3 regions of the Bradyrhizobium sp. G127 genome follow, and region 3 is predicted to be linked to each of the others. Evidence: predicted binding sites of a transcription regulator. Region 3 holds the regulator's gene; each other region holds the start of a gene.
What was found. Region 3 encodes HrcA, which represses chaperone genes, less so after heat shock. Its sites were predicted from a motif close to GTTAGCACTCNCNNNNNGNGAGTGCTAAC; they were not measured.
Positions count from the first base shown of each region.

Region 1: a site for HrcA is predicted at 4,377-4,405, ahead of groES (co-chaperone GroES). Genes of this name have one in related genera too.
Region 2: a site for HrcA is predicted at 3,326-3,354, ahead of LVY71_RS15745 (co-chaperone GroES). Genes of this name have one in related genera too.

Region 1 covers NZ_JAKFGN010000001.1:860,661-867,955, forward strand. The annotation lists gene LVY71_RS04120 (phytoene desaturase family protein) at 1-671, opposite strand, end outside; gene LVY71_RS04125 (hypothetical protein) at 707-1,909, opposite strand; gene groL (chaperonin GroEL) at 2,217-3,869, opposite strand; gene groES (co-chaperone GroES) at 3,979-4,275, opposite strand; gene LVY71_RS04140 (hypothetical protein) at 4,594-5,127, shown strand; gene LVY71_RS04145 (protein phosphatase CheZ) at 5,354-6,124, opposite strand; gene LVY71_RS04150 (L,D-transpeptidase) at 6,415-7,224, shown strand; gene LVY71_RS04155 (DUF2076 domain-containing protein) at 7,291-7,295, opposite strand, start outside.
Region 2 covers NZ_JAKFGN010000002.1:775,868-783,162, reverse strand. The annotation lists gene LVY71_RS15765 (hypothetical protein) at 1-611, shown strand, start outside; gene LVY71_RS15760 (hypothetical protein) at 608-1,069, shown strand; gene LVY71_RS15755 (hypothetical protein) at 1,089-1,247, shown strand; gene groL (chaperonin GroEL) at 1,270-2,913, opposite strand; gene LVY71_RS15745 (co-chaperone GroES) at 2,970-3,284, opposite strand; gene LVY71_RS15740 (DUF1353 domain-containing protein) at 3,457-3,966, opposite strand; gene LVY71_RS15735 (usg protein) at 4,368-4,682, shown strand; gene LVY71_RS15730 (acyltransferase family protein) at 4,769-6,706, shown strand; gene LVY71_RS15725 (SDR family oxidoreductase) at 6,713-7,295, opposite strand, start outside.
Region 3 covers NZ_JAKFGN010000001.1:111,880-119,174, reverse strand. The annotation lists gene rsmI (16S rRNA (cytidine(1402)-2'-O)-methyltransferase) at 1-52, opposite strand, end outside; gene LVY71_RS00600 (penicillin-binding protein activator) at 254-1,450, shown strand; gene hemW (radical SAM family heme chaperone HemW) at 1,512-2,669, opposite strand; gene rdgB (RdgB/HAM1 family non-canonical purine NTP pyrophosphatase) at 2,666-3,304, opposite strand; gene rph (ribonuclease PH) at 3,341-4,057, opposite strand; gene hrcA (heat-inducible transcriptional repressor HrcA) at 4,217-5,308, shown strand; gene grpE (nucleotide exchange factor GrpE) at 5,400-6,026, shown strand; gene LVY71_RS00570 (hypothetical protein) at 6,033-6,971, opposite strand.

The sequences.
Region 1 (7,295 bases), 750 kb from region 3:
CGGCCGCCGCTCAACAGGTAACCACCCTGGGCGACGGCGAAGAACACCCACCATGTCGTCGTCGGATCGTCGTGGTAATAGGACAGGTTGGCGGCCAGCGCCGCCTTGACGGCTTCGTTGTCGCCGAACGTGCGGTCGAGCTTTTGCGACAGCGACAGATTCCAGTCCCGAATGGCCGGGAGAAGTTTTCTCAACGCTCCAAAGGCCCGCCGCGGATTTCGGAACGCGCTTCTGCCACGCGACAGCGTTCCCATCGCGGCTGCGACCTGCTCCATCTCGCCCAGCAACCGCGTGATGCCATCGCGGGTTTCGGGAAACCGCTCCGTCAAAGCGCGCCGGGCGGCGTCGAAATTGTCGGGCAGCATCAGCGGCGCGCCCACCGGGCCGCCACGCACCTCGTAAAATGTGCCCGAGGGGATCCATTGCACGGCACCTAGCACGCCGGCTCGTGTCAGAGGCTCGTGTTTGGGATCGCGCGGGTCGTGCGGATCGCTGGTCTCGTGCAGCGAACCTTCGACGAACAGATCGCCGACCTTGTAACTGGATGCTGCGCCGCCAACCGAATTGCTGCGCTCGACCACCAGCACCTTGCGGCCTGCACGCGCGAGGATCGCGCCGGCAGTGAGGCCGCCGAGGCCTGCGCCAATGATGACCGCATCGTAGCGCGCCATGCGCTAACCAGCCTCGGGGCGAGTGGGCGCGGGGATCATTTCCACGATGCCTTGTCGGTGTCCCAGCGTTGTCCCTTCAATTGAGCCGCGATCGCCTTGATCATTCCGTCGTCGTCGTTGAACGTGCTTTCTTCCTCGCCGCCGGCATTGTCGGAGAACTGCAGGCGTGGGCCGGGCGTCTCGTCCGTGGTCTTGCTGGAGGGAACGGCAAGCCAGACGATCAGGTGGTCAGAGGTGCCGGGCTTGTCCGGGCTGACCAGCGCGGTGATCTCCAACGTCTCGGTCAGATCCAGCGCGGGCGCCAGCTGGCTCGGGCGCTTCAAGGTAAAGGTGAATTCGCCGGTGGCATCGTTCCACGCCGATGTTCCGGGCTTCGCGGACATGACCTTGGCGGCCGTGGCTGTGAGTGCAGCGGCGAATTTGTCGCGATTCAGTTTTCCGCCGTCGCTCCATTCGCCGGCGGCAAACCGGATCGCGCGTTCCATGTCATAGGTGCCGGAGGTCCAGCCGGCGGCGGTCACGCCCGTCGCCGTCTTCAGGCTCGCGACCAGCGCGGGGGCGCGCGCGGGATCGGCCACCAGACGCAACACCTGATAACCCGAGCGCAGCGCGTTGCAATCGGTGGCGATGCTGTCGAGTGCGATCTGGACGTTCTGGGTCTTCAGGCTCTTGACGAGTTCGGCGAAATTCTCGCGCTTGACCCGGACCGCGACCGATTGCGGCGACACCTGGGTGAAATCCTTCGGCGCTTCGCTGAGGTCGTCATCGACCACCTGCGATTGCTGGAATTCGTTCTCGTCGACATCGGCGTTGTCCGGTGATGACACCGAATTGGGGACGGTTCCGAGCGTGATCTTGCCGTCGAACGATGTCGATTTGCTGCCCTTGCGGATCAGGCTGACCGTGACCGGCGTCTTGTTCTCGAAGCTCTGTCCGCTGCCGCTGAGCTTCTCGCCTTCAACCTTCAAATCGATGGCGAAGCGGTCCTTACGATCCGAGGTGGTCGATACCGAATAGCAGACATCGAGCAGGGCCGAGACCACCTTGCCGCCCTGCCGCGTTTCCTTGATGAAGGCGTCTACCGGCAGATCGCCGAGAAGATCGCCCAGCGAGTTGAAATAGCGCACGTCGCTCGCAGCCGGTGCCACCTTTGCATCCTTGGCCGCCTGGGCATGGGCTGCCGTCCACGATCCTGCGCCCAGAAGAGCGACGGTGCAGCCAATCATCAATGCGCGCATAATCTCGATCCTGAATCGCGGAATTGCCAGTGGAGTAGATTTGACATTCGCGTCATGCCTTGCGGTTGCTTTGCAACGCGAATGTCAAATCCAAACTCCACTAAAAACTTATAGTTGCTAGTGGTCCTTTGATTTCAACATTCGCAAAGATGCTCGTTGAAATGGGAAGCGAATGTTGGAATCGGACCACTGGTCGCCGGACAATCTCAAAACCGGGACGGATTGTCGCGGCATTTCTTGACGTCAGACAACAAAAAAGGCCGCCCGCAGGCGGCCTTTGCTGTCGTTAAAGCGAAGACGGTGGGCTTTAAAAGCCCATGCCACCCATTCCGCCCATGCCACCCATTCCGCCGCCGCCCGGCATTGCCGGAGCTGCTTCCTTCGGCAGTTCCGCGACCATGGCTTCGGTGGTGACAAGGAGACCGGCAACCGAGGCCGCGTCCTGCAAGGCGGTGCGAACCACCTTGGCCGGATCGATAATGCCCTTGGCGACCATGTCGACATACTCTTCGTTCTGCGCGTCGAAGCCGAAGGTTTCGCTCTTGTTGTCGAGGATCTTGCCGACAACGATGGAACCTTCGACGCCGGCGTTCTCGGAGATCTGGCGGATCGGAGCTTCCAGCGCCTTCAGCACGATGTTAATGCCGGCCTGCACGTCGGAGTTGTCGTTGTTGATGCGGCCGACGGCCTTCTTGGCGCGCAGCAGCGCGGTTCCGCCGCCCGGCACGATGCCTTCCTGAACGGCGGCGCGGGTGGCGTTGAGCGCATCCTCGACGCGATCCTTCTTTTCCTTCACTTCGATCTCGGTGGCACCGCCGACGCGAATGATCGCGACGCCGCCGGCGAGCTTGGCCAGACGTTCCTGGAGCTTCTCGCGGTCGTAGTCCGAGGTAGTTTCCTCGACCTGCGCCTTGATCTGGTTCACCCGCGCCTCGATGTCAGGCTTCTTGCCTGCGCCGTTGACGATGGTGGTGTTCTCCTTGTCGATCACGACCTTCTTTGCGCGGCCGAGCATCTTCACGGTGACGTTCTCGAGCTTCATGCCGAGATCGTCGGAGATCAACTGACCGCCGGTCAGGATCGCGATGTCTTCCAGCATGGCCTTGCGGCGATCGCCGAAGCCCGGAGCTTTCACGGCCGCGACCTTGAGGCCGCCGCGCAGGCGGTTCACCACCAGCGTGGCTAAGGCTTCGCCTTCGATGTCCTCGGCGATGATCAGCAGCGGCTTACCGGTCTGAACCACGGCTTCGAGCACGGGCAGCATGGCCTGAAGGCCGGAGAGCTTCTTCTCGTGCAGCAGCACGTAAGCGTCTTCCAGCTCGGCGGTCATCTTCTCGGGATTGGTGACGAAGTAGGGCGAGAGATAGCCGCGGTCGAACTGCATGCCTTCGACGATGTCGACTTCGGTATCGAGCGACTTGGCTTCCTCGACCGTGATGACACCCTCGTTGCCGACCTTCTGCATCGCCTTGGCGATCATGGAGCCGATGGTGGCGTCGCCGTTGGCCGAGATAGTGCCGATTTGGGCGATTTCAGCGGAGGAGGCAACCGGCTTGGCGCGCTTCTCGATGTCCTTGATGACGGCGGCAACCGCGATGTCGATGCCGCGCTTGAGATCCATCGGATTCATGCCGGCGGCGACGGACTTTGCGCCTTCGCGCACGATGGCCTGAGCCAGCACGGTGGCGGTGGTGGTGCCGTCGCCCGCGGTGTCGTTGGTCTTGCTGGCGACTTCACGCAGCATCTGCGCGCCCATGTTCTCGAACTTGTCCTCCAGTTCGATTTCCTTGGCGACGGTAACGCCGTCCTTGGTGATGCGCGGTGCGCCGAAACTCTTGTCGATCACGACGTTGCGGCCCTTGGGACCCAGCGTGACCTTGACCGCGTTGGCGAGAATGTCGACGCCGCGCAGCATGCGGTCGCGTGCGTCGCCGGAAAATTTGACGTCCTTGGCAGCCATTGGAATTTACTCCTGATAATGTGGGTTTCCGTCACCCTGAGGTGCGAGCGCAATGCGCAGTCTCGAAGGATGACGGTCGATGTCGGTTCAATGGGAGGCGAGAACGTCCTTACTTCAGGACGCCCATGATGTCGGACTCCTTCATGATGAGGAGTTCTTCTCCGTCGAGCTTCACTTCGGTGCCCGACCATTTGCCGAACAGCACGGTATCGCCGGCCTTGAGATCAATCGGGATCAGCTTGCCAGCTTCGTCGCGGCCGCCGGGACCGACGGCGACCACCCGACCCTGCGAGGGCTTTTCCTTGGCGCTGTCGGGAATGATGATGCCGCCTTTGGTCTTCTCTTCGGCGTCGATGCGCTTGACGACGACACGATCATGCAGCGGGCGAAAAGTTGTCTTGGCCATCGGATGTCCTTTAGGCGTTGCTTGTAAAATTTGACGTGCGGTGGGGCGCGGGCCGTGGATAATGGGGGCATGGCTACCCCCTTGAGGGATGAAGCCTTGCCCTTAGCAATCGCGCTCCGAGAGTGCTAAAGACGGCTCGGGAATATTGGTTGCAGCCGATCCTGTCAAGCGAGGCTCTTAAGGCCTTGGTGAGGCCAATATAGGATGATCTGGAAACCATTCAGGGGACGCAGCGTATTGACGGGGGTCAGCTTGCGCAGCGTGAACGGCGGTTCTGTCGGTCTGGCAGGCGGCCACGTGTTCTTGCCGGGAGACACCATGACCACAATGAACGAACGAAGCAGCGCCTCCAAAATTATCACGTTGGCGGCCTTATCGGTGCTGTCAGGTTTTCTCGGTGCGTGCGGCGGGGGTGGTTTCGGCGGATTCAGCGGGTTTGGCGGGGGACAGGCTACGGTGCAAGAACCGGCGGCGGCTCCCGAAATTCCCGCGACCATCCGTGCAGATGAGATTGTCGGACGCTGGGGGCTCGCCTCGTTCCACAAGCCGGACGATCGCGTCCGTACCGAAGCAGCGGCGCGCGGCCAGTGCAAGAATCCCTATGTGATTGGCCAGGGCGCTACCGGCGGCGTCATCATGCATCTGCCGGATGAAGCGACCCCGCAGGAACTGCGCCTCAAGGGCAGCCAGAGCGGCAAGAACTACATCGGGCCGGCCGGTCCCGCCGGTGGAGAGAAGGATCGCGAGATCGTATCCTTCGATGGACGTGTGTTGATGACCCGGTTCATCGACAAGGATGCGTCCGGCCGTTACGGAACCATGGTCTATGTCCGCTGCGCGCCTCGCGCCTGAGGGCAGGGGCTGGTTCTGACCATCGAATGAACTGCGAGACAGCGGGGAAGGATGCGACTGTCACCATCCCCGGGTCAGCCCGCATAGCGCCGTTGGCGCCTGAAACACGACCCGAGGGCAGTTCTGAAAACAAGAAACCCGGAAACGGGTCCGGGTTTCTGCATCCTGATTGTGTTTCAAGGTTCTGATCTGGTTCGAACGCCGGTGTCGGCTTTCGGGGCGTGTCCTAGTTGAACATCGCGTCGATGTCGTCCTGCGATGCATGTCCCACATCATCGAGACCCTTCGGGCCGTTCAGGAGACGGGCATCGCCGACACGGGTGTCGAGGATCGCGGGCGCGTGCTGCTTGATCGCGTCAACGCCGCCCCAGATCTCCATCATGACGGTGATGTGATGCTCGATGAACTTCATCGTGGTCATCACCTTGCTGATGCGCTGGCCGGTAAGGTCCTGAAAGTTGCATGCCTCGAAAATGCTGACCACGCGCTCGAGGATTTCCTCGCTGAGCCGGGCGTGCTGATCCGGCGATGACGTCTTGCCGAGGGCGGTGGCCGCCTGATCGATCGCTTCCGCTGCTTCCAGAATCTGCTGGGTGGCTTCTTCGGTGCCGCCGACCACAGCGCCGAGTTCACCGGTGACTTTCGACATCTCGTCGCCGCTGAAGCTGTTGCCGTGGAGCACGGCGATTTCCTGCTTGGTGCGGGTGATGGCGTCATGGATGAGATCAAGCTCGACCTTGAGCTTTTCGCATTGCTCGATCTGCGCGCGATAGCTCGCGAGAAGCTGCTGGGCCGCCGTCAGATCCTGCGCCGAGGGAGCGTCTTCCTGTTCTGCAGCGGGGCCGCGATGGTGAGACGCCATCTGCGCGCGAATGGCGCGCAATTCGCTCATGATCTGGTGATGATGCGGATTAACGTCGCTGTCGTCTTGGTCAATGATAGGCATGTCGCCGGACTGCATGGTCTCGATCCGATATCGTTTGCGCTGAATAGCCATTGGTCTCCCCAATCCCTGATGCAGCGTTTGTAACCCGGTGTCATTTAACGCGAAGTTTCAGGCGGAACTGTTCTCTTCATGAGATGAAAGCCGCCGCATACCGACGGTTAACCATGCGGCGGCGGCATTCATCGAAAATAAACGCTGTCGGCAGGAACACCGCGGACATGCGGACGTGGTGAATCCAAAACCCGGTTTTGTTTACCAAACCGACGCGAATTGAAACTTAAATGGATCGAGTTCAGGCGCGCTGTCCGCGCGTCAACGACGAAACAGTGCAGAGTACGTCGATGTCCAGAAAAGTATCCCTCGCGCTTGTCGCCGGCGCGGTGTGTCTCGGCGCTAGTTCAATTCAGGCTTTTGCTTTTGACGACGACATGCCGGGCGAAAATCCCCGGGTGATCTATGCGCGGCCGCAGGGCAGTCCGCCGATGCCGATCCGGGTTGCCTATCAGGAGCGATCCAGAATGGGCGGCGGCTTCATCGAATTCCTGTTCAGCGGCGGGCAATCGGGCGACCCCGGCTATGCGCAGCCGCGGTACGAACAGCACGATGAGCCGATGCCGTCACGCGGCGGCCTGCCGCCGATGGACCCGCAGTACCGTCAGGAGATGCGGCAGGGTGACGTTTCGATCGAGCCGGGCCGTCCCGGGATAGATCCGAAATTCGAGAAGCAGGTGGTTGAATACAACAGGGGACATGCACCCGGAACGCTGGTGATCGATACGCCGAACAAATTTCTCTATCTCGTGCAGGGCGGCGGCAAGGCGCTACGCTACGGCATCGGCGTCGGCAAGCCGGGTTTCACCTGGTCAGGCGTGAAGACGATCTCTGCCAAGAAGGAATGGCCGGCCTGGACGCCGCCGCCGGAAATGCTCAAGCGCCGTCCCGATCTGCCGCGCCACATGGAAGGCGGGCCGGAAAATCCGCTCGGCGCCCGCGCGATGTATCTCGGCACCTCGCTGTATCGTATCCACGGTTCCAACGAGCCATGGACGATAGGTACCAATGTGTCGTCGGGCTGCATCCGGATGCGCAACGAGGACGTGATCGATCTGTATGGCCGCGTCCCTGTCGGCACCAAGGTCGTCGTGATCTGAACGAAACCGAAATCAAAAACGGCCGCTGGTTTCAGCGGCCGTTTTCATTTCTGCTAACGGAGGCGATCAGG
Region 2 (7,295 bases), on a different contig from region 3:
AAAGGAAGCTAGTCGAATTGGAGGGCAGAATTTTCGCGTGGAAAGCGGATGATGCGTTCCATCATTTTATGTTGGCATTGAAAGCCGGGTTTAACCAGGATCAGCCGAGGGATGCTCATGGTCGCTGGACAAGCGGAGGCGGGGTTGTCGTCACGACCTCAACCGGCTTCTACACGGGAATTCAAAGCATCGACGAGACGTCGGATGCTTTGAGCGATATTTTGACGGATGTCATCGAGAAGCTTGAATATCTGCCTTCGATGAGTCCGCAGGTCTATGGGATGCTTGTGCATACGGCATTCGGTCTTGAAGTCTGGCTAAAGGGCCTGCAGGGTATAGGCGACATAGAACGCACATTCAGCCTGGAAGATGCCGATCCTTATTATGGATTTGCTGGCAGTGTTCGTACTGACGTTACATTGCGCAATATTCAGGGCGATATTGTTGCGATCTACGATGTGAAGACGGGCAACGCTCGCATGTCTCAAAAGAGGGCTGACGAATTGCGCGAGAAAACCGGCGCGGCATCAGGTACGCCAGTCTTTGAACTGAACGTGACTCGAGGTGTATCTCGCAAATCTTATGATTTGCTCTGGAGATTGGCACGATGAGCATGGAAATATATTTGCTCTCCGATCAGGACGTTCCTTCCACGCAGGCTTGGCAAAAGGCCATCGACGCACTTGGCTTTGATGTCCGTTTTCTCGACGACGAGACATTGCAGACAAAGGAGGTGCGATTACGCACAGAGTATCTGAAGACACCCGTGCTTATGGAGCTAAGCCGAAGCGGTCTTGCTGAATTGCGCGAGATATTTCCCAAAGTCGCGTTTCCTGAGCATGTAGCTCACATCCACACCTTGCGTTGGAGCATGAGTTTCGAAGGCAGTGCCGCAGCCTACCAGGCGGCGGCAGCCTATGTGGGTCTGGTCAAGGGGCTGATGATCGACTCCGAGGAAGGCAACCTCAAAACTCCGGATGGCGCAATCGAACTCGCGCGTAGTGTGGCCGCTGACGTCTCTGTCGCTCACGAGGCTCTCGTCAATCTCTTCGGACAGGCTAAGAAGTAGGTTTGGCTGCGGATTTGAAGTGGCAAACAAAAAAGGTATCGCTGTCGGGTTTTTGTATTTCGTCATCGTCGAGCGAGATTTCGGGTCTGCGGAGCGCATGAAGAATGCCGCGCCGCCCGGAATGATGAAGTGGCGCCAACAAAAAGGGCGCGGTTTGCACCGCGCCCTTCGTATTTGACTACTCGCCTGGGGGGCTGGACTTAGAAATCCATGCCGCCCATGCCGCCGCCCGGAGGCATTCCGCCGCCGGCCGCGCCACCCTTCTTGGGCAGTTCGGCAATCATGGCTTCGGTGGTGATCAGCAGCGCCGCAACCGAAGCTGCGTTCTGGATCGCCGCACGAACGACCTTGGTCGGGTCGATGATGCCCTTGGAGACGAGGTTGCCGTATTCGCCGGTCTGCGAGTCGAAGCCGTACGAATACTGATCCTTCTCCAGCACCTTGCCGACGATGACCGAGCCGTCTTCGCCTGCGTTGATGGCGATCTGGCGGGCCGGAGCGGAGAGCGCCTTGCGGACGATCTCGACGCCGGTCTTCTGGTCGTCGTTCTGGGTCTTGATCTTCTTGAGCTGCTCGGAAGCACGGAGCAGGGCGACGCCGCCGCCCGGCACGATGCCTTCTTCAACAGCCGCGCGGGTCGCATGCATCGCGTCATCAACGCGATCCTTGCGCTCCTTCACTTCAACCTCGGTTGCGCCGCCGACGCGGATCACCGCGACGCCGCCTGCGAGCTTGGCCAGACGCTCCTGAAGCTTCTCGCGGTCGTAGTCCGAAGTGGTCTCTTCGATCTGCGCCTTGATCTGCGACACGCGCGCCTCGATGTCGGCCTTCTTGCCGGCGCCGTTGACGATGGTGGTGTTTTCCTTGTCGATCATCACCTTCTTGGCGCGGCCCAGCATCTGCAGGGTCACGTTCTCAAGCTTGATGCCGAGGTCTTCCGAGATCGCCTGGCCGCCGGTGAGGACCGCGATGTCCTGCAGCATGGCCTTGCGGCGGTCGCCGAAGCCCGGAGCCTTGACGGCTGCAACCTTGAGGCCGCCACGGAGACGGTTGACGACGAGGGTGGCGAGGGCTTCGCCTTCGACGTCTTCAGCGACGATGACAAGCGGCTTGCCGGTCTGCACGACGGCTTCCAGCAATGGCAGCAGTTCGTTCAGCGACGAGAGCTTCTTCTCGTTGATGAGGATGTAGGCGTCGTCGAATTCAACGCGCATCTTGTCGGCGTTGGTGACGAAGTAGGGGGAGATGTAGCCGCGGTCGAACTGCATGCCTTCGACGACGTCCAGTTCGGTCTCGAGCGACTTGGCTTCTTCAACCGTGATGACGCCCTCGTTGCCGACCTTCTTCATGGCGTCGGCGAGGAACTTGCCGATTTCGCTGTCGCCGTTGGCCGAGATGGTGCCGACCTGGGCGATTTCCTCGTTCGAGGTGACCTTCTTGGAGTTCTTAACGAGGTCTGCGACCACGGCTTCCACAGCCAGGTCGATGCCGCGCTTCAGATCCATCGGGTTCATGCCAGCGGCAACCGCCTTGGCGCCTTCCTTGACGATGGCCTGGGCCAGCACGGTCGCGGTGGTGGTGCCGTCGCCGGCAGCGTCGGCCGACTTCGAGGCCACTTCGCGGACCATCTGCGCGCCCATGTTCTCGAACTTGTCTTCAAGCTCGATGTCCTTGGCGACGGTGACGCCGTCCTTGGTGATGCGCGGAGCGCCGAACGACTTGTCGAGAACGACGTTGCGGCCCTTCGGACCGAGCGTGACCTTCACCGCGTTGGCGAGGATGTCGACGCCGCGCAACATCTTGTCGCGGGCTTCGACGCCGAATTTGACTTCTTTAGCTGACATGTTGGGTTTCCTTGAGTGTCAGGAAGATTGAATTTTGGGTGGGAGAGAGGGCGCTCTTAAGCGGCCTTCTTCTTCGCGTTGGTGTCGGTGATGACACCCATGATGTCGCTTTCCTTCATGATCAGGACTTCCTGGCCATCGATCTTGACCTCGGTGCCGGACCACTTGCCGAACAGGACGATGTCGCCGACCTTGAGGTCGATCGGGATCAGCTTGCCGGCTTCGTCACGGCCGCCCGGGCCAACCGAAAGAATCTCGCCCTGCGAGGGCTTCTCTTTGGCGCTGTCCGGAATGATGATGCCGCCAGCAGTCTTCTCTTCGGCGTCGATGCGCTTGACCACGACGCGGTCGTGAAGCGGACGGAATTTCATGCAGTCCTCCTAAAACTTTGATGATGCTTGCGTTTTCGAATTTTGGCAGTCGAGGTTAGCGAGTGCTACCCCCAGACTGCACCGGACATAGGCCCGCGGCGGGTGCCGGGCAAGGGTCTGTAGCAGAAATTTTGGCAGTCGGGCGGCCCGGCTGCCAAATTTTGCCGGATCGTTAACGCGGCGGAGGGGAAGGCTTCTCCGCCCGCCGCTTGCGGACGATGTCCAGTTCGGGCCTCGGCGCGACTTCCTTGGGCATCGGCTTTTCGGTTTTCCAGGCCATGGCGCGGGCCGCCTGCAACGCCAGGAACCCGAACAGCCGCACTGCGGCCCACATGGCCCAGCGGGTCAGCAGACCGACGCCGCACACGGCCATGGCTTCGAGAAAGATCGCGTCGGCGCGCTGCCGGGTCGGTGCTTCGGGGTGCGGCTGGGTGCCTTCGCGCAGCTCATTATAAAGATAGTCGTGAATCACAGCGGCGCGGCTGTAGCGGCCCCATGTGGGAAGGATCGACCAGAACAGGCGGGGGATCGACGCGCCGTCGGTCTCGAATAGCTTGTGCACCTCGATCAGGTGGCCGGAATTCTCGTCGCCGACCTCGTAGACCAGCGGCTGCTCGAGCCGCCATGTGCGGTAGTCCACATCGAGCTGCGTGATGGTGAGTTCGCCCGTGAAACGGCTCATGGCCCCGCTCCGTGTTGACGAGGCGTGAGGCTCGCATGCGCGCCCGGCCTTGTCAGCCACGCATTGTCAGCAGTCCCGGAGTCATGCTGCTACTGCCTTGATAGGCAACACTTTATTTAACATTTAGGCTTGTGATGAACCTTCGTATTGCGTGAGACTTTTCCTTAAGCGCGTTCAGTCGCGAAGTGGATTCGGTCGCGGCTCGCGCGCTCAACTGAGCCTTTTCCGGCGAAGTGGATGTCCGGTTCGCCGCCAGAAAATGCTCCTGAAAGCGGGTGCGAGCGCGTTCGACAAAAACCGGTTAGCCACTGTTTGCCGATCGCCTCCGCCATTTTTCTGGTCGCGTTTTCGACGACGAGTCGTAAGGCCGCCTCGCCGGAAAACGCTCTACGGAGGTTCTGATGGTTTCGAAAGCTACGGTCCCGCAGGTCGCTGTCCGTGACGGCGCTGTCTCCGAGGACTTCAAGAAGCAGCTCGCCGGTTACGGCCTGACGACGGCCGAAATCCTGTATCGCCGGCCCGATCACCACTGGCTGCTGCAATCCTACGTCTGGCAGAACTACGATCTGTTTCCGAACTTTCCGGCGCTGAAGGACTTTCTCGCCTTCTGGCAGGCCAAGCTGGAAGGGCCGCTGGTCGCCGTCACCGTCGCGCATTCGAAGCTGGTGAAGCCCGCCGAGCTGAAAGCGATCGACGGGGTGTTCCGGCTGCATTGAGATCGAGCCGGCCGGCTGTCCGGTTTACTTCGCATGGAAAGCACCGCATAAACGTCGGATATTGATGATTTCCGACGTTTTCATTCATGGCGCATGTTTACCGAGAAGATATTGACTGGCTGCGCGCCGTTGCGGTGCTGTCGGTATTGGCGTTTCATTGGGACATCCCGCCGTTTCGCGGCGGTTATGTCGGCGTCGATATCTTCTTCGTGATCTCCGGATTTCTGATCACCCAGATCATCCAGTCCGAAATGATGGCGGGGGACTTTTCCTTCGCCCGGTTTTACGAGCGCCGGGTACGGCGGCTGCTGCCCGCGCTCTACGTGATGCTCGTGCTGACCGTGCTGCCGTCGTTCTGGCTGCTTCTGCCGTCGGAGCGCCACGAGTTCTTCCGCTCGATCGCGGCGGTGGTCACCTTCACATCGAACATCTTCTTCTGGTGGCAGACCAATTACTTCGCGCAGGCCGCCGACGAAAAGCCACTGCTTCATACATGGTCGCTATCGGTGGAAGAGCAGTTCTATCTGGTGCTGCCGCTGCTGGTCTGGGCGCTGCTGCGGTGGCAGGGGCGGGCGTCGCACCGCAACTGGATAGTGTTCGCCGGACTCGGCGCTGCGGCGCTGGCGTCCTTCGTCTTTAGTTACTGGCTGATGACGAGCGGGCGCATTGCCACCGCGTTCTTCATGAGTCCGCCGCGTGCGTGGGAATTTCTGACTGGAAGCCTTGTCGCCGTGAAGGGCTTTCCGGTTGTTCGCAACATCCATCTGCGGCGGATCGCAGGTGGGATCGGGCTGGCGATGGTTCTCGTTCCCGCCATCGCTTACCGCGACGGCACGGTGTTTCCCGGAGCGGCGGCGCTGCTGCCTTGCGCGGGTGCCGCTCTCTTCATCTGGAGCGGTCTGGAAGGCGGCGCAACTGTCCGCGCCCTCTGGTCGCCGCTGAAAATCGCCGGATTTTTCGGTAAGATTTCCTATTCGCTCTATCTGTGGCACTGGCCGCTTTTCATCTACGCGAAATTCTCAAAACCGGATCTCGCGCCGGATGCGTTCGAGAAAGCCGTCCTGTTCGCGCTTGCCGTCGCACTGTCCTGGGCGTCCTACCGCTTTGTCGAGCAGCCGCTGCGGCGCGGCTCGCTCATTCCGTCACGGCGCTCGGCGTTCGCGATGGCCGGATGCAGCACGGCGGTCCTGCTGGCGACTGCCGCGCTCGGCATGACGAGCGCCCGCACGTCCGACATGGACGGCCGTGCGCGTCAGCTCGAGGCTTACAGCAAGGATCGTTATGATTCATCCTATCGTGCCGGGGTATGTTTCGTTGAGTACTGGCCTTTGTTCGACGATAAGGCATGCCTGTCTATGGTTGTTGGGAAGAAGAATGTTCTTCTTTGGGGCGACAGCCTTGCCGCTCACTACATGGGTGGGCTCCAATCACACATCGATCCCACGCGAGTAAATATTCTTCAGTTGACCGCAGCAGGCTGCTTTCCTGCGCTAACAGTGCTGCGAGGGTTCAATGAATTTTGCCGGCGCTTTACGCATCGAGCGGCAGCCTTTCTCGAGGAAACGAAGCCGGATATCGTCATCATTTCTGCTGATTGGTTAGGATACTCGCGCAGGCGTGACTACGTAACGATCGACGAGATCAATCGGACGCTTCAGAGTCTTAAAAACATGGGCATAGCGGCGGTAATCGTGGGTCCATCGATCCAGTTTAAGGGCAGGTTGCCATCCATGCTCTTGCGGGCGGAGATCAGAAAAATTGACCCGCTTCCCCTTCAAGATCTGGTTGTGCCGGATATTTTTGAACTGGACATGACGATGAAATCGGCAATTCCGGTTCAAGACGGCATAACCTATGTCTCGGTACTCGATGCAGCTTGTATCGAGCACAAGTGTCCCGCCGCGCTGGCGAGCGGCGAGCCATTGTCTTGGGACCACGCTCACCTTACGGCGAAGGGCTCTGTTCTTATCGCAGGCTACATAGCACGGGCAGCTCAGCTTCCCTTGCTGCGGCAAACTGAGTAAGAGCCGTCACCCCCGCCCGACGAACGGCATCTGGGTCGCCATGATGTTGAGGAACAGCGCGTTGGCGTCCAGCGAGCGCGTCGCCATGAAGACGATGGCATCGGCGACGTTCTGCACATCCATCCGCGGCTCGACCATCTTGTCACCGCGCGGCTGAAGCACACCGCCAGCCATGCGCTCGGTCATTTCCGTCGCGGCATTGCCGACGTCAATCTGGCCGCAGGCGATGTTGTAGGCGCGGCCATCGAGCGCGGTGGCGCGGGTGAGGCCGCTGATGCCGTGCTTGGTCGCGGTGTAGGGTGAGGAGAACGGGCGCGGCGCATAAGCCGAGATCGACCCGTTGTTGATGATGCGTCCGCCCTGCGGCGTCTGGTTCTTCATGATGCGGAACGCGTGCTGGGTGCAGAGGAACGGCGCGGTGAGATTGGTGTTCACCGTGGTCTGCCACTGCTCAAGGCTCAGATCTTCGAGCGGCACCGGCGGCGTGCCGACGCCGGCATTGTTGAACAGCACATCAAGGCGGCCGAATACTTCAATGGTCTTGGCGAACAGCGCCGCGATCGACGCCGGATCGGTCATGTCGCTCGGC
Region 3 (7,295 bases):
AACTTCCGGGAGAGAGGCCGGGTGGTGGAACAGGGATCTGGTTGGTGCGCATCCGGACAATCTAGCTCCGATGGGCGGTTTCGTCTTGTTCGCACCTGCAAACAGCGCGGTAATTGTTCTCCTGAAAGGGACACTGCGGAAATGCTTTTGTTTTGGTTAACTTATGGCCGACAATATGCCCAAATCCCCTTCCAGATGATCCTGAGGACGTGCACCCGGGCTCCTCCGGATCGGACCTTATGGAAGAGATGTGATGGCCCCGCCGTTCAATTCAGAGCCCCAACGTACCGGCGCGACCCGCCGGAGCGCGGTGGGGCTGATTCTCGGCGCGCCGCTGGTCGCGGGCTGCGCAGGCTCTCCGTTTGGCGGCGGCGGTCCGTTCGGGGGCGATCAGTCCGCCGGGCCGCAGCAACAGCCGTCGGCACTCGGATCAGGTCAGGTCAAGGTCGGTTTGCTGTTGCCGCTGTCGGCGTCGGGCAATGCGGGCGTGGCCGCGCAGTCGATGCGCAACTCTGCTGAGCTTGCGCTTGCCGAATTTCAGAATCCGAACATCCAGCTCCTTGTCAAGGATGACAACGGCTCGGCGCAGGGCGCGCAGCAAGGTGCGCAACAGGCTGTTGATGAAGGCGCGGAGATTATTCTCGGGCCGCTTTTCGCATTGTCGGTGCCGGGTGCCGCGCAGGTCGCGCGCGGTCGCGGAATCCCGATGATTGCATTCTCGACCGACTCCAGCGTGGCGGGCCGCGGCGTGTATTTGCTGAGTTTCCTGCCCGAGTCCGACGTCAATCGTATCGTCGACTATGCCGCCGGCACCGGCAAACGATCTTTCGCGGCCTTCCTGCCGGAGAATGCCTACGGCAATGTGGTGGAAGCGGCTTTCAAGCAAGCCGTTGCACGCAAGGGTGGCCGCATCGTCGCTTTCGAAAAATATAGCGGCGATCCTTCGGCCTCGGCGCGCACTTTCGGTCAGGCGCTGGCGAGCGCGGATGCATTGCTGCTTGCCGACGATGGTGATGCGCTGGTGGGTGTCGCCGATGCGCTTGCGGCGAACGGTGCCGATCTTAAACGCCTGCAGCTTCTGGGCACCGGCCTGTGGGACAATCCGCGGGTGTTTGCCAATGCCAATCTGCGCGGCGGCCTGTATGCCGCGCCGGACCCATCGGGCTTCCGGAGTTTTTCCAGCCGCTACCGCGCCAAGTATGGCGGCGATCCGGTGCGCACTGCGACGCTGGCCTATGATGGCGTCGCACTGGTGGCAGCACTCGCGCGCACACAGGGCGGCCAGCGTTTTTCACCGGACGTCCTGACCAATCCGTCGGGCTTCGCCGGTATCGATGGACTGTTTCGTTTCCGCAGCGACGGCACCAACGAGCGCGGTCTGGCTGTGATGCGCGCCACGCCCGGCGGTGGCCAGATCGTGGCCGGTTCGCCGAAGAGTTTCGGGGCGTAACGCCGCAGCTTTTTGCTTTCCGCTTTGGAGTGCTTCGCTTCGCTCGCAATGACGAGCAGTATTACGCAGCCAGATCCGCGACCACCGCGTCCAGCACTGGAAAGCCCTGCATCGTCACGCGCACGCGCCCGTCGGGATCGACGACGATCGCGCCTTCATCGCGCAGGATTTCGATCCGGCGCGGATCAAGCGAGCGACCGGACAGCGCGCGGTAGCGCACCGGATCGATGCCTTCGGCAAGGCGCAGACCCATCAGCAGATATTCGTCGGCGCGCTCCTCGCTGGTGAGGAGTTCGTCGGCGGTAACGCCGTGGCCTTGCGCCTCGACGCGCATCAGCCATGTCTCGGGGCGCTTCTCGGTGGCGATGGCGTGACGGATGCCGCCGATGTCGAGACGGCCATGTGCGCCGGGCCCGATGCCGGCATATTCCTGACCGCGCCAGTAAACCAGATTGTGCTTGCACTCGGCGCCCGGCCGCGCGTGATTTGATATTTCGTAGGAAGGCAGGCCGTGCTGCGCGCAGACCTCCTGCGTCACGTCGTAAAGCGCGCGGGCGACGTCTTCATCCGGAGTCTTGAGCTTGCCCGCTGCATGCAGGCCGAAAAACGGCGTCTCCGGCTCAATGGTGAGCTGATACAGCGACAGATGCTCGGCGGCTTCGGAGATCGCGAGCTTCAACTCGTCCTCCCACATCTTCGGCGTCTGGTCCGGCCGCGCGTAGATCAGATCGAACGAATAGCGGTCGAACGCCGAGCGCGCGATGGCCACCGCATCGAGCGCCTCGCGCGCCGTGTGCAGCCGTCCGAGCGCCTTTAATGACGCGTCGTCCAGCGCCTGTACGCCGAGGGAAACCCGGTTCACGCCGGCGTCACGATAGCCGCGAAACCGCGTGGCCTCGACGCTGGTCGGATTTGCTTCCAGTGTTACCTCGACATCGCTCGCCACATGCCAGTGACGGCCGATGGCGTTGAGAATCGCGCCAACGGTTTGCGGCTGCATCAAGGATGGCGTGCCGCCGCCGAGAAAGATCGATGTGACTTCGCGGCCCGGGCTGCGCGCGGCGGTGGTTTCGATCTCGCGTTCGAACGCGCGGGCGAAACGAAACTCGTCGATTGGCGCGTGACGCACATGGCTGTTGAAGTCGCAATACGGACACTTTGACAGGCAGAACGGCCAGTGCACGTAAACGCCGAAAGCATTTTTCGCGTCGGTGCTCATTTGAGGCACAGCTCCGAGAGTTTTACGAACGCCTTGGCGCGATGGGACAGCCCCATGCCGTGCGGCGGCAGGCCGTGTTTCTCGATACTGGTCATCTCACCAAAGGTGCGCGCATGACCGTCGGGAAGGAAGGCCGGATCGTAGCCAAATCCTGCGTCACCACGCGGCGGCCACACCAGTGTGCCATCGACGCGCGCTTCGACTTCCTCGATATGTCCGTCCGGCCATGCCACGCACAGCGCCGAGACGAAGTGCGCCTTGCGTTGCGCGGGCTCCTTCGCGCCGCGCTCCTGCAGCAGGCGTTCAATATGCGTCATGGCGACGAGAAAATTCTTGTCCTTGCCGGCCCAGCGCGCCGAGTAGATACCCGGCTGGCCATCAAGCGCATCGACGGCGAGCCCGGAGTCATCGGCGAAGGCGGGGAGACTGGTTGCATTCGCCGCCGCTGCAGCCTTGATGCGCGCGTTAGACTGAAACGTTGTGCCGTTTTCATCCGGTTCGTCCAGACCGAGTTCAGCCGCCGACACCGCCTCCACGCCATAAGGGGCCAGCAGCTCGCGCATCTCGGCGAGCTTGCCGGGATTGTGAGTCGCAATCACAAGGCGGCCGGTGATTCGGCGATGCATGGACATCAGTATATCCCCGTCATGTCGGCCATGACGTCAAAGTCGTTACGCCGCCGCCATTTTTTGCAGGTCCACCAGCCGGGCGATGCCCTTTTTCGCCAGCGCCATCAGGCTGAGGAATTCCTCCTGCGAGAACGGCGTCTTCTCGGCGGTGCCCTGGACTTCGATGATACGGCCGTCGCCGGTCATGACGAAGTTCGCATCCGTCTCGGCTTCGGAATCTTCCGCGTAATCCAGATCGAGCACCGGCGTGCCGTTGTAGATACCGCAGGAGATTGCGGCGACGTTGTCGCGCAGCACGTTGTCGTTCTTCAGCATGTTGCGCGCCTTCATCCATTGCAGACAATCGGCCAGCGCAACCCATGCGCCGGTGATCGACGCGGTGCGGGTGCCGCCGTCGGCCTGGATGACATCGCAGTCCACGGTGATCTGGCGTTCGCCCAGTGCAACGAGATCGACGGTGGTGCGCAGCGAGCGCCCGATCAGGCGCTGGATTTCGACTGTACGCCCGCTCTGCTTGCCGGCGGCGGATTCGCGGCGCATGCGCTCATGGGTGGCGCGGGGCAGCATGCCGTATTCAGCGGTGACCCAGCCGCGGCCCTGACCCTTGAGCCAGGGAGGCAGCCGGTCTTCCAGCGTGGCGGTCACCAGCACATGGGTGTCGCCGAATTTCACCATGCAGGAACCCTCGGCGTATTTGACCACGCCGCGTTCCAGCGTGACGGGGCGCAGTTCGTCGGGCGCGCGACGGCTCGGCCGCATGGTAAATCCTCCTGAAACTTGGGAAACCTTGATTTGGCGCTGCTTTTAGGGGGTTGGGATCGCAGCGGCAAGGGAAGATAAGGATGTCCAGCGAAAGCGGCTTGTCATGTCGCCACGCGATGGACAATTGTAGCGAGAACAACCCGTTTGGAGCTCGATTTGGCCCATCACGACCCGATCAGTCACCTGATAACGCCGAACGCGGGACTGGCCCAGCTCAACGAGCGGTCGCGGGATATTTTCCGCCAGATCGTCGAGAGCTATCTTGCGACCGGCGAGCCGGTGGGCTCGCGCAACATCTCGCGCTTGATCACCCTTCCGCTGTCGCCGGCTTCGGTGCGCAACGTGATGTCGGATCTGGAACAGTTGGGCCTGATCTATGCGCCGCATACATCGGCCGGGCGGCTGCCGACAGAACTGGGATTGCGTTTCTTCGTCGATGCGCTGATGCAGGTCGGCGATCTGTCGGAGCCTGAACGGCAGTCGATCGAGACCCAGCTCAAATCGGTCGGCGGCGCGACATCGGTCGAAGCGGCATTGAGCGAGGCCCTGACGCGGTTGTCGGGACTGACCCGCGCCGCGGCCGTGGTGCTCACGCAAAAGTCCAATGTGCGGCTAAAACATATCGAGTTCGTGCGACTGGAGCCGGAGCAGGCGCTCGTCGTGCTGGTGGCGGAAGACGGCCAGGTCGAGAACCGCGTGTTGCCGTTGCCGCCGGGCGTGCCGACATCCGCGCTGACGGAAGCCTCGAATTTTCTCAACGCGCGGATTCGCGGCCGCACGCTGGCCGAGGCGCGCAGCGAGCTCGAAGTCGCGCTGACACAGAGCCGCAACGAACTCGATCAACTGACGCAGAAAGTCATCACGGCGGGAATCGCGAGCTGGTCCGGCGGCGCCAGCGAGGAACGTCAACTGATCGTTCGCGGCCACGCCAACCTGCTGGAAGATCTGCACGCGCTGGAAGACCTCGAGCGGGTGCGGCTGTTGTTCGACGATCTCGAAGCCAAGAAGGGCGTGATCGATCTGCTCGGCCGCGCCGAGCGCGCCGATGGCGTCCGCATTTTCATCGGCTCCGAAAACAAGCTGTTCTCGCTGTCCGGTTCTTCCACCATCATCGCGCCCTATCGAGACGGCGCGGGTCAGATCGTCGGTGTGCTGGGCGTGATCGGTCCGACCCGGCTGAACTATGCGCGGGTCATTCCGATGGTGGACTATGCCGCCCGCATCGTCAGCCAGCTGATCGGCAAATAGCGCGTTTGCGCTTGATTTTCCGCGCCTAAAGCACGATATGCGGGATTAACATTCCCGCATTCCAGACGACGATTTTCTGAAAAGGTGAGTTATGGCCAATTCCAATGGGCAAAAGGAACCGCAGGATGCGTCCGCGCCGGAGCTGGCGAACGACAAGGAGCCTGTGGTCTCAAAGCCTTACGTGATGCCTGACGATCCCGAGGAAGGTTCTGTCGAAGCGCTCACGAAGGAGGTCGCGGACGCCAAGGACCGCATGCTGCGCACGCTGGCCGAGATGGAAAATCTCCGCAAGCGCACCCAGCGCGAAGTCACTGATGCGCGCACCTACGGCATCACGGCGTTCGCGCGCGACGTGCTCGACATCGCCGACAATCTGCAGCGCGCGCTGGATGCGGTGCCGGTCGAGGCGCGGGAAGCCGCTGACGCAGGCCTCAAGGCGCTGATTGAAGGCGTCGAACTGACTGAGCGCTCGCTGCACAAGACGCTGGAGAAGAACGGCGTGCAGAAGCTCGACCCGCTCGGCGAGAAGTTCAATCCGAACTTTCATCAGGCGATGTACGAAGTGCCGGATTCCTCGGTGCCGGCGGGCACCGTCGTGCAGGTGGTGCAGGGCGGTTACACGATCGGCGAGCGGGTGTTGCGGCCGGCGCTGGTCGCAGTGGCCAAGGGCGGCGCAAAGAGTGCGCCTTCGGCTGCGCAGGATTCAGCGAACGACTAAGCGCCTTTAGCGCGGATCGATGCCGTCACGGACGGCGCGGAATCGCGGAAAAGCTTTCGGCCATTCCTCGCGCGTGGCGCTCGCGATGATCCGCAGCGAACTGCCGCTGCCGAATCGCAGCCACTGCACCACGGTCACCGGCGTATCGTCCTTGCCGGCGACGGCATCGATCCGTGTTTCATATCCGGGCGTGCCTTCGATCCGAAGCGGCTCGCTCGATGTGATACGCGCGTTGCGCAGGCCGGGAATGGTCGCCGCGACTTGTTGGGCGAAGCGCCCGCGATCGTCGGATTTTTCGGGACCCGCTCCGACCAGCCCGATCACCATGTAGGGCGCGCCGTCGAGCTTGGTGTCCTCGGTGCCGTCGGTCAGCAGGACCGATGAGCGTGGTGCCAGCGTGCGCACGGTCTTGAAATCGCCGAGATCGCCGATCTTGAAAGGGAGCAGGCTGAGCTGTTCTTCGACCGGGACTTCCTTGCGCAGGGCGACCGACGACAGCATCTTGCGAATGATTTCCTCGGACAAGGGTTTTGCTGCATCGTCGCGGACTTGGGCGATGACATAGCCCGTGAACTTCTCACCGCCGGATACGATCAGCGAATACATCCGGATCGCGGTGGCGCCGTCCTTGCCGGTGTCGGATGTGATGTAAGCCTTGCCAGCCGCTGTCTCGAAGGCTTCGGGCTTTGGTCCGGGGCCGGCGGTCTTGCCTTCTTTCAGCGCCGTTTCGACGGCCTCGAATGCCGCGGGGGGAATCTCGGCGACCCCGACCTTGATCTTCTGGTCTTCGGCTTCGAAGCCGAGAAATTCCTTGGCCACGGCGAGCCCTTCGGCCGGCACCAGTCCAACGCGCGCGCCGGGGGGGAATACCGCATCGGCGGCGATGGCTGAGTGGCCAGCGGCGGTGAGGGCGACGAGGGTGAGGACGCGGACGATCGTTTTCATGAGACCTGACTGATGCCGCATTGAGGCGGTTTGGTGAAGCGGAGTGGAAGTTTCATCGCGTGCGGCGCGGGTCGAACTGTTTCTGCGCCGGGCCATGAGATCAACCCCTGAATCGTTGCAAATTGACGCATTGTCCCCGGCTCCACGTCCGGCGGTGGGATCCGGCCTTCTGCGTGAAAATTCATTTTCCCTGCTGTTTACAAGGGCCGGTCCTTGCAGGCCTAGGGGCCCCTCCTATATGAGGCGGAGCGTCGCGACGTCGCGAACATTTGATATTGGGGGTTTGGATTGGTGCGCCGTCAGGGCCCAGCCAACCTGCCGCAA